One region of the Exiguobacterium sp. s16 genome, then DNA from elsewhere that is predicted to be linked to it. Evidence: riboswitches for the same ligand, from Rfam matches in the RefSeq annotation. Region 1 holds a riboswitch; the other holds the start of a gene.
What was found. Region 1 has a riboswitch for S-adenosylmethionine ahead of metK (methionine adenosyltransferase). Riboswitches for the same ligand answer to the same signal wherever they lie in the genome.

Region 1 (4,422 bases):
AGAGCAACGCTCGATGCGGAAAATGCTCCGCCGTATGACCGGGGGTGATCCGGAAGCGGCTCGTGCGGCGTACGTGGAGCGTTCACCCCTCTACAAGGACTGGGAGGCCCCGACGTTATTGATTCACGGGACAGACGACGAGCAAGTGCGGCTCCGTCATGCGACAGCCGTGGCCGAACGGATGGGGGAGCGGGCCGAACTTTGGATCGTCCCGTTCGCTCATCAACTCCCGTTTTGGGAAAAGTGGAAGACGACCGATGAGGCGATGGACTGGATGTTAGCCGTCGCACCAAAAAAATGACTAGCGCCTAAACCAGGCGCTAGTCATTTTTTATTACACGATGATTGGGCCGGCCGCGACGACCGCCTCACTCGCTTTCGTGAATCGTTTGAAGTTGTCTTGGAACTTACGGGCGAGCGCTGCCGCCTCGGCGTCGTAGCGGGCCCCGTCTTTCCATGTGCCCCGTGGGTTGAGCACGTCGTCTGGCACCCCGTCGATGTGGCGTGGGATCTCGACGTTGAAGATGTCATGGCGCGTCGTCTCGACGTCACGGAGTTTCCCGTTGACGGCCGCGTTCACCATCGCCCGTGTATAGGCGAGCTTCATCCGCGATCCTTCGCCGTATGCGCCGCCGGTCCAACCCGTATTGACGAGATAGACGTCGACGTCATGTTTCTCGATCAACGTGCCGAGCATGTCGGCGTAGCGTTCCGGTGCGAGCGGCAAGAACGGTGACCCGAAACATGTCGAGAAGGTCGCCTGCGGCTCCGTCACGCCGCGCTCCGTGCCGGCTAGCTTCGACGTATAGCCTGACAAGAAGTGATACATCGCCTGCTCCTTCGTCAATTTGCTGATTGGAGGCAGGACGCCGTATGCGTCGGCCGTCAAGAAGACGATCGTGTTCGGATGCCCGGCTCGTGACGGAAGCATCGCGTTATCGATAAATTGAATCGGGTAGGCGGCCCGTGTGTTCTCAGTGAGTGAGATGTTCTTGTAGTCTGGCGCCCGTTCCTCGTCCAAGACGACGTTCTCAATCAACGAGCCAAATCGAATGGCATCGTAGATTTGAGGTTCGTTCTCACGCGACAAGTTGATCGTCTTCGCGTAGCAACCGCCTTCAATGTTGAAGACGCCGTCAGGAGACCAACCATGCTCGTCGTCCCCGATTAAATGACGTTCTGTGTCGGCCGATAGCGTCGTCTTTCCGGTACCCGATAGCCCGAAGAAGAGAGCCGTCTCGCCGGCGTCCGATACGTTCGCCGAGCAATGCATCGACAAGACGTGCTGTTCCGGTAACAGGAAGTTCATGACTGAGAAAATCGATTTTTTAATTTCGCCGCCGTATTCTGTTCCCCCGATCAGAATGGTCCGTTTGGCGAATGAGACGAGAATGAACGTTTCGGAGTTCGTCCCGTCGACTTCCGGATCGGCCTTATAGCTCGGTGCATAGATGACCGTGAACGGATCAAAGGCACCTTGTGTCGGCCATTCGCGCAAGAACAACTGTTTCGCGAACAAGTTGTGCCACGCGTATTCTGTGATGGCCCGGACCGGGAGCGTATAATGCTCGTCAGCCCCGGCAGACGCCTCGAGATAATAGAGCTTGTCTTTCGTCTCGAGATGCGTGAGCACTTTATCGAGCAGTGCCGTGAACTTCTCTTCTGCGATCGGTTGGTTGACCGGACCCCAGTCTACTAAATGATTGCTGACTTCATCTTGCACGACGAATTTGTCTTTCGGTGACCGTCCTGTGAATTTACCTGTACTGACCGATAAAGCCCCGTCTTTCGTCAGTACGCCTTCCCCGTTGCGAATGGCTTCTTCCACCAATTCTGGAACCGTTAAGTTCCGCATCATGTCGGCACCTTTAATTAATTCTTCGATTTTCAGGAGCGTTGTCGCCATCCTGAATCCCACCTTTCCCCTAAATAGATGTGGATGAAATCCGCATACTTCCGCGTTTAATTAGTATGACGTTTTTATTATATGTGACATACTAATCAAAAACAAGCCTTTTTTACCCTTTAAAGTAAGCGCTTTCTTACACTGTCATTCTAACATATTCTGTACCAGGTCATAGTACAAAATCGAAAACCGACAAAAAAATGTTTGATATTTCACAAACATAACTATTGCGAGTTCGTGAAAAGTTTTACGAATTCAGTCGATACGCTTGACAGAACGGGGTGTCATTTATATGATGGTCTTCGTAACGGATACTCTTATTCTGAGCGGTGGAGGGAACAAGGCCCTACGAAGCCCAGCAACCGTCCGATTTGTCATTGTTATTCGGAAAAGGTGCTATCCTGAAGCGAAGCGCAAGCTTCGAACGATAAGAGGGTAAGGAAGAACGATTCAACCTTTCCCATTGAACATGGCGAAAGGTTTTTTTCATTACCGTCCCAAAGCAACGCGTAAGGGGAACGAGTACCGTCCACACATCACCCTTATTATAGGAGGTTTTTCGAAATGGCAAACTTGAACCGTCGACTTTTCACTTCGGAGTCCGTCACGGAAGGACATCCGGATAAAATTTGTGACCAAATCTCAGATGCGATTTTGGATGCGATTTTAGCTGAAGATCCAAACGCCCGCGTTGCGGCTGAGACATCTGTCACGACAGGTCTCGTGCTCGTAGCAGGTGAGATCACAACATCAACTTACGTGGATATCCCGAAAGTTGTTCGTGAAACAGTTCGTGAGATCGGCTACACACGTGCAAAATATGGTTTTGATGCAGAGACTTGTGCTGTCCTCACATCGATTGATGAGCAATCGGTAGACATCGCCCAAGGTGTCGACCAAGCGCTTGAAGCTCGTGAAGGACAAATGACTGAAGAAGAAATCGATGCGATCGGCGCTGGTGACCAAGGTCTCATGTTCGGTTACGCAACAAAAGAGACACCAGAACTCATGCCGCTCCCGATTTCACTCGCACACAAATTGTCACGTCGTTTGGCAGAAGTTCGTAAGAACGGCACGCTCGCTTACCTTCGTCCTGATGGTAAGACACAAGTGACGGTCGAATACGACGAAGCGAACAACCCAGTTCGCATCGACACAATCGTCATCTCGACGCAACACGCCGAAGACATCACACTCGAACAAATCCAAGCTGATTTGAAAGAGCACGTCATCGACGCGGTCATCCCGTCTGAACTTATCGACGCGGATACAAAATACTTCATCAACCCGACTGGCCGTTTCGTCATCGGTGGACCACAAGGGGATGCAGGCCTTACAGGACGTAAAATCATCGTCGATACGTACGGTGGTTACGCTCGCCACGGCGGCGGCGCGTTCTCAGGTAAAGATCCAACCAAAGTTGACCGTTCAGCGGCATACGCGGCTCGTTACGTAGCGAAAAACCTCGTTGCAGCGGGACTTGCTGACAAAGCAGAAGTTCAACTTGCTTACGCGATCGGCGTTGCCCACCCGGTATCGATCGCAGTCGACACGTTCGGCACAGGCAAATTGAGCGAGACTGAGCTCGTCGAACTCGTTCGCGAGAACTTCGACCTCCGGCCGGCCGGCATCATCAAGATGCTCGACCTTCGCCGTCCAATCTACAAGCAGACAGCAGCTTACGGCCACTTCGGTCGTACAGACGTTGAACTCCCATGGGAGCAAACGGATAAAGCGGCAGTGCTTGAAGAAGGCGCGAAACGCTTCGCATAAGACAGTAAAAACGACCTTTCTCAGCGAAAGGTCGTTTTTTTGTTAGGCTTGTGTTTTGTTGTCATTCGATGATTCGTTATTGCTTGATGACGTGTCGGATGAAGTTTCTTGCCCGAGCGCCGTATCTTTCGCATCGACGACTTTCTCGCCGATCGATTGAAGATCTGACTTCGCTTCTTGCGCCGTGCCGACGACTTTGTTCACGTCTTCTTTGACCGTGTCGACTTCACCAGCGACTTTCTCGTATACGTTTTGAACGTCAGTGGCAACTTCTTGGATGATTCCAGAAGCTGATTTCACTTGGTCGATGACTTGTGAGGCCTTTCCGGCTGGGTCTTGTTTGACTGTATCGACGAGACCGCCGACCGACGATTTCGCGCTCGAGAACGATTGTTTCGTGTTCTCACGGTTCGACGTGCTAAGTAAGGCGAGCAGACCGCCGACGAGGGCGCCGAGGAGCATCCCGGTCACGACGGTGATTTTAGGGCCACCTGCATTTGCTTGGTCAAACTGACGATTTGGATTGTTGGCTTGCTCTAGTTTTGGATCATGTTGTAGTTTCGGTTCCATAGTAACACTCCTTTTTGTAAGTTGGCATTGATACTCTTATACCCGAGTCAAAATGGAAAATAACGTCTTCCTTCATTTCGACATCAAAAAGTAATGAGCGGGCAGGATATTTTTTTGCTGATGGGGAATGATACTACTAGATTGGCCAAAAGGGGGATGCCGTTATGAAGATC
Region 2 (4,422 bases), 370 kb from region 1:
ACGTGTGTCTTGGCCTGTCTGGCATGCATATCGTTCAATAAGCGAGTTTTCCGAGCTTGACCGATGTGTACCGGTGCAGTTCACGCGGATCATGGATCCCGGTCTTCTGCATCATGTCGCGCATGAGCAGGGCACAGACGCGAGCATCTTCAGCCGCATCGTGATGCATGAACGGGACGTTCAAATATTCCGCCATCGTGTTCAGCTTGTGATTCGGCAGACCTGGATACAGTTTTCTCGACAACTTGACGGTACAGCCGTACTCGATCGTCGGAAACGTATATAAATCGTATTTGGCGATCGCTTTCTTGAACGCGCCCATATCGAACGATGCGTTGTGTGCCATGACGAGGTCGACATCCCGCAGCGTCGGATAGAGCTGTTCGAGCACCTCGGGTAACGCTGGGGCGTCCCAGACATCGCTCGGCCGGATGCCATGGACCCGGATATTGCCGGCATCGAAGTCTTCCTCCGGATTGACGAGCAGTTGGTTCGTTTCGATGATTTCACCGTCGACAAGCAGGCTCCAGCCGACAGAGCAGATGCTGCGACTATCGCGGTTCGCCGTCTCGACGTCGATGGCAAGAATTGAATGTGGCATAATTAATCCCTTTCTCGTAAAAACAAGTATAAAAAAAGTCTAACATATCGTTAGACTAAAAAGCGATTATGCGGCCACGAGGTTGCGGCATGCTTCGGCACAGCGGAGACATGCTTCGGCACAGCGTTGGCAATGGTCGTGCAAGTGGCGGCCACATTCGACGGCGCACGTGTCACACACCTGGGCGCAGAGTGCACCAATCGGTTTGGTGAAAGCCGAATCGGTCTCGAGCGCGTTCAAGGCGAGTGCACACACTTCCGAACATTCTTTCGTCAGCCGGATACACTCGGCGACCATCAACAAATCTTCTTCTTGTAAGCATTTTGAGAAACAATGATTGCTTGCCCGCATACAGTCGATGACGGCTAAAATGGTCTCTTCGACAGAGGCTCGGTCCATGATAAGTCCCCCTTTAGAATAATGATGTCTTACAATCATTACCCGCTAGCGGATGAGTTAAACCGAGCGGCGACGCAAAAAAAGTCACCCCTCAAATGAGTGGTGACTTCAATAATGGAGCATAGCGGGCTCGAACCGCTGACCTCCACGCTGCCAGCGTGGCGCTCTCCCAGCTGAGCTAATGCCCCGTTCGAAAATTATTATATCATCCTAGTAAAACATTTGGCAATGGCTATTTTTAATTTTTTTGAACAAAGTTTAATCAGCACTGAACGTGGGAAAATCACAAATGATGTTATATTACGAAAGCAGGTGTCATGTATGGAAATGATTTTACTCGCACTCTTACCTGCCTTGATGTGGGGGAGCATCCCGCTCATCGTCTCAAAGGTCGGCGGGAAGCCGATTCAACAGTTGATCGGGACGACAATCGGGGCGATGGTGATGGCGGTCATTATCGCACTCGTGTTCAATCCCGGGTTCACGACGCTCGCAATCGTGACCGGATTCATCTCCGGCGCGTTTTGGGCACTCGGACAATATTTACAGTTCCAATCGTTTCAAATTTTAAGTGTCTCGAAGGCGATGCCGATCAGCACCGGCATGCAGCTTCTCGGTACATCGTTGTTCGGTGTCATCGTCCTCGGAGACTGGAAAACGACGACCGAACTATGGCTCGGATTTTCGGCGCTCGTTCTCATCGTGATTGGGGCTGCGTTGACGTCGTATCAGCAGAACAAAGACGGCGACAGCAGCGGCGCCTTGAAGAAAGGCTTGCTCGTTCTGCTCGTGTCGAGTATCGGTTACGTGACGTACGCCGTCCTGACGAACTATTTCGAGGTCGACGGGATCACGGCGATCTTGCCACAGTCGGTCGGGATGTTCGTCGCGGCGCTGTTGTTCAGCCTGCGTGAGAAAGATGTGAAGAAGTTCGATCCGAAGACGTTCAAAAACATCTTGGCCGGGATCGCCTGGGGGATCGGGAACTTCGGGCTGTTCGTGTCGAGCGGTGAAGTCGGAATCGCGACGTCATTCGCCTTGTCGCAATTGAACGTCGTCGTGGCGACGCTCGGCGGGATCTATCTATTAAAAGAAGAGAAGACGACGAAAGAACGTGTCTTCGTCTTTATGGGTATCGGCCTCATCGTCGTGGCCGGATTCATGCTCGGAATCGCCAAAAGCTAAAAGACGGGTCAGACGACCCGTCTTTCGCTTACCAGGCTTGTTCGATGAATGCGTCACGCCCAGATTTTTTCCGGTCCTCTTTATAGTGGGCCGGATTTTTTTTATGGAAGTCTTGATGGTACTCCTCGGCCGGATAGAACGTGTCGGCCGGTAAAATCTTCGTGACGATCGGCTGTTGGAAACGTCCACTCGCCGCGAGCGCGTCGCGACTCTGCTCTGCTTTCACACGTTGTTCTTCCGTATGATGGAAGATGGCCGGCGCATATTGACTGCCTCGGTCTTGGAATTGACCGCCGTCATCGGTCGGATCGGTCTGAATCCAATACAGTTCGAGCAGTCGCTCATAAGCGAACAGCGTCGGGTCGAACGTGATCTCGACGACCTCATAGTGTCCTGTCGTCCCTGTCTTCACTTGTTCATACGTCGGATCGTCGACGTGACCTCCCGTATAACCTGATACGATCGACTCGATGCCGGGCTGTTCCTCGAACGGTGTCACCATGCACCAAAAGCAGCCGCCTGCGAATGTTGCTTTTTCCATTAATAAGTCCCCCTCATGTTCATTCCCAAAAAAAGCGCCCATGTCATCGACATGAGCGCTCTGTCATATCGGCCAAGGCAATCGCCTTGCTGGTAGTAGCACCTTGCCGTAGCAGGTTGCTGTGAAGTCATAGAGCCAGGTCTCTCGTTCACTCAAGATATCGATATGTAGTTGGTGACAGCATCATACCATCAGATTTGAAGCGGCGTCAACGGTTTGGCTTGCGCCGTAGTTGGAGCAAGGTGGCACCGAGGATCAGGATGCCGAGCACGATGGAGAGCGGTAGCGTATACGGGGCGTCCCCGGCATATAACTGTAAGAAGAACAAGGCAAAGACGGACAATAAGACGAGTACGTACGAACGGTTCATAGTAACCTCCCTTTTCTTTCAGTGTACCAAGTTACACATTCGTTGGCGAACGAAAACAGGAAATCAAATGTCGATAGCGAATACCATCGAGTGACCAAAGGAGGAATCAATATGACTGACACATTTGATTTTATGGAACTCGATATCGAAACCGCCCATCGCGGATATAAAGAAGGAACGTTCACGGCGCGTGACGTGACGGCCTATTATTTGACCCGGATCGCCCAGTTCAACGACAAACTGAAGGCGGTCATCCAGGTGAACCCGGACGCCTTGTTCGAGGCCGAGTCGGCTGACCGGGCATTTCGTCGCGGGCTACGCTTGCCGCTACTCGGCATTCCTGTCTTGATCAAAGACAATGTCGAGACAGCCGGACTCATGAAGACGACGGCCGGGGCCGTCGCACTCGCGCATCACTTCGCAGGCCGGGACGCCAATCTCGTCCAAAACCTGCGAGCGAGCGGGGCCATCATCCTCGGGAAAGCGAACTTGTCCGAATGGGCCAACTTTTTGACCGAGGGCATGCCGAACGGCTGGAGCGGCGTCGGTGGGCAGACGCTCAATCCATATGGGGATAAGCTCGATGTCGGAGGTTCGAGCTCAGGTTCGGCCTCTGCGGTCGCAGCGAACCTGACACTGCTCGCTGTCGGTAGCGAGACGAGCGGCTCGATCATCCATCCGAGCGTGCACAACGGCATCGTCGGCATCAAACCGACCGTCGGCCTCATCAGTCGGAGTGGCATCATCCCGATCTCGCGGTCGCAAGACACGGCGGGACCGATGGCACGAACGCTCGAAGACGCGGTAAGGGCACTTGAGGCGATGGTAGGGGAAGACCCGGCGGACCCGGCGACACTCAACCTCCCGGCCGGTCCGCCGTATCGGACGTGCCTCGACGAGCGCCAAGCGGTCGGGATGCGTGTCGGGATCGTCAAAGCTGATTTATCAGCAGAAGAACAAGCATTATACGGTGAGGCGACCGAGCTGTTGAAACAGAGCGGCATCGACCTTGTCGAAGTCGAACTGCCCGCCCATGATACGCTCGACCAAGGCGATATTTTGTACCACGAGTTCAAACTCGGGATCGAGGCGTACCTGGCCACGACGACGCTCCCATACGAGACGTTGTCGGATTTGATGGACTGGAACAACAGACATCCTGAGACGATCCCGCACGGACAAAAGACGTTCGAGAAAGCGGAAAGATTGTCGGGACGTCTCATCGAGGCGGCCTATTTGACGCGCCGGCTCGATGACGTGCGTGACGCCAAGACGGACGGACTCGACCGTCTATTAAACGAACAGCAGTTGCACGCGCTCGTCTTG

Region 2: it holds a riboswitch for S-adenosylmethionine, as region 1 does, so the genes downstream of both, msrA (peptide-methionine (S)-S-oxide reductase MsrA) here and metK (methionine adenosyltransferase) in region 1, are expected to answer to the same signal.

The regions. Positions count from the first base shown of each region.
Region 1 is NZ_JACSLM010000002.1:149,139-153,560, forward strand. It holds gene KNP86_RS04275 (alpha/beta hydrolase family protein) at 1-301, shown strand, start outside; gene pckA (phosphoenolpyruvate carboxykinase (ATP)) at 335-1,906, opposite strand; SAM riboswitch class I at 2,221-2,340, shown strand; gene metK (methionine adenosyltransferase) at 2,471-3,679, shown strand; gene KNP86_RS04290 (hypothetical protein) at 3,722-4,249, opposite strand; gene KNP86_RS04295 (GNAT family N-acetyltransferase) at 4,414-4,422, shown strand, end outside.
Region 2 is NZ_JACSLM010000002.1:518,993-523,414, forward strand. It holds gene KNP86_RS06150 (3'-5' exonuclease) at 35-601, opposite strand; gene KNP86_RS06155 (four-helix bundle copper-binding protein) at 668-1,000, opposite strand; tRNA gene KNP86_RS06160 (tRNA-Ala) at 1,116-1,188, opposite strand; gene KNP86_RS06165 (GRP family sugar transporter) at 1,322-2,185, shown strand; gene msrA (peptide-methionine (S)-S-oxide reductase MsrA) at 2,214-2,726, opposite strand; SAM riboswitch class I at 2,790-2,890, opposite strand; gene KNP86_RS06175 (hypothetical protein) at 2,935-3,096, opposite strand; gene KNP86_RS06180 (amidase family protein) at 3,208-4,422, shown strand, end outside.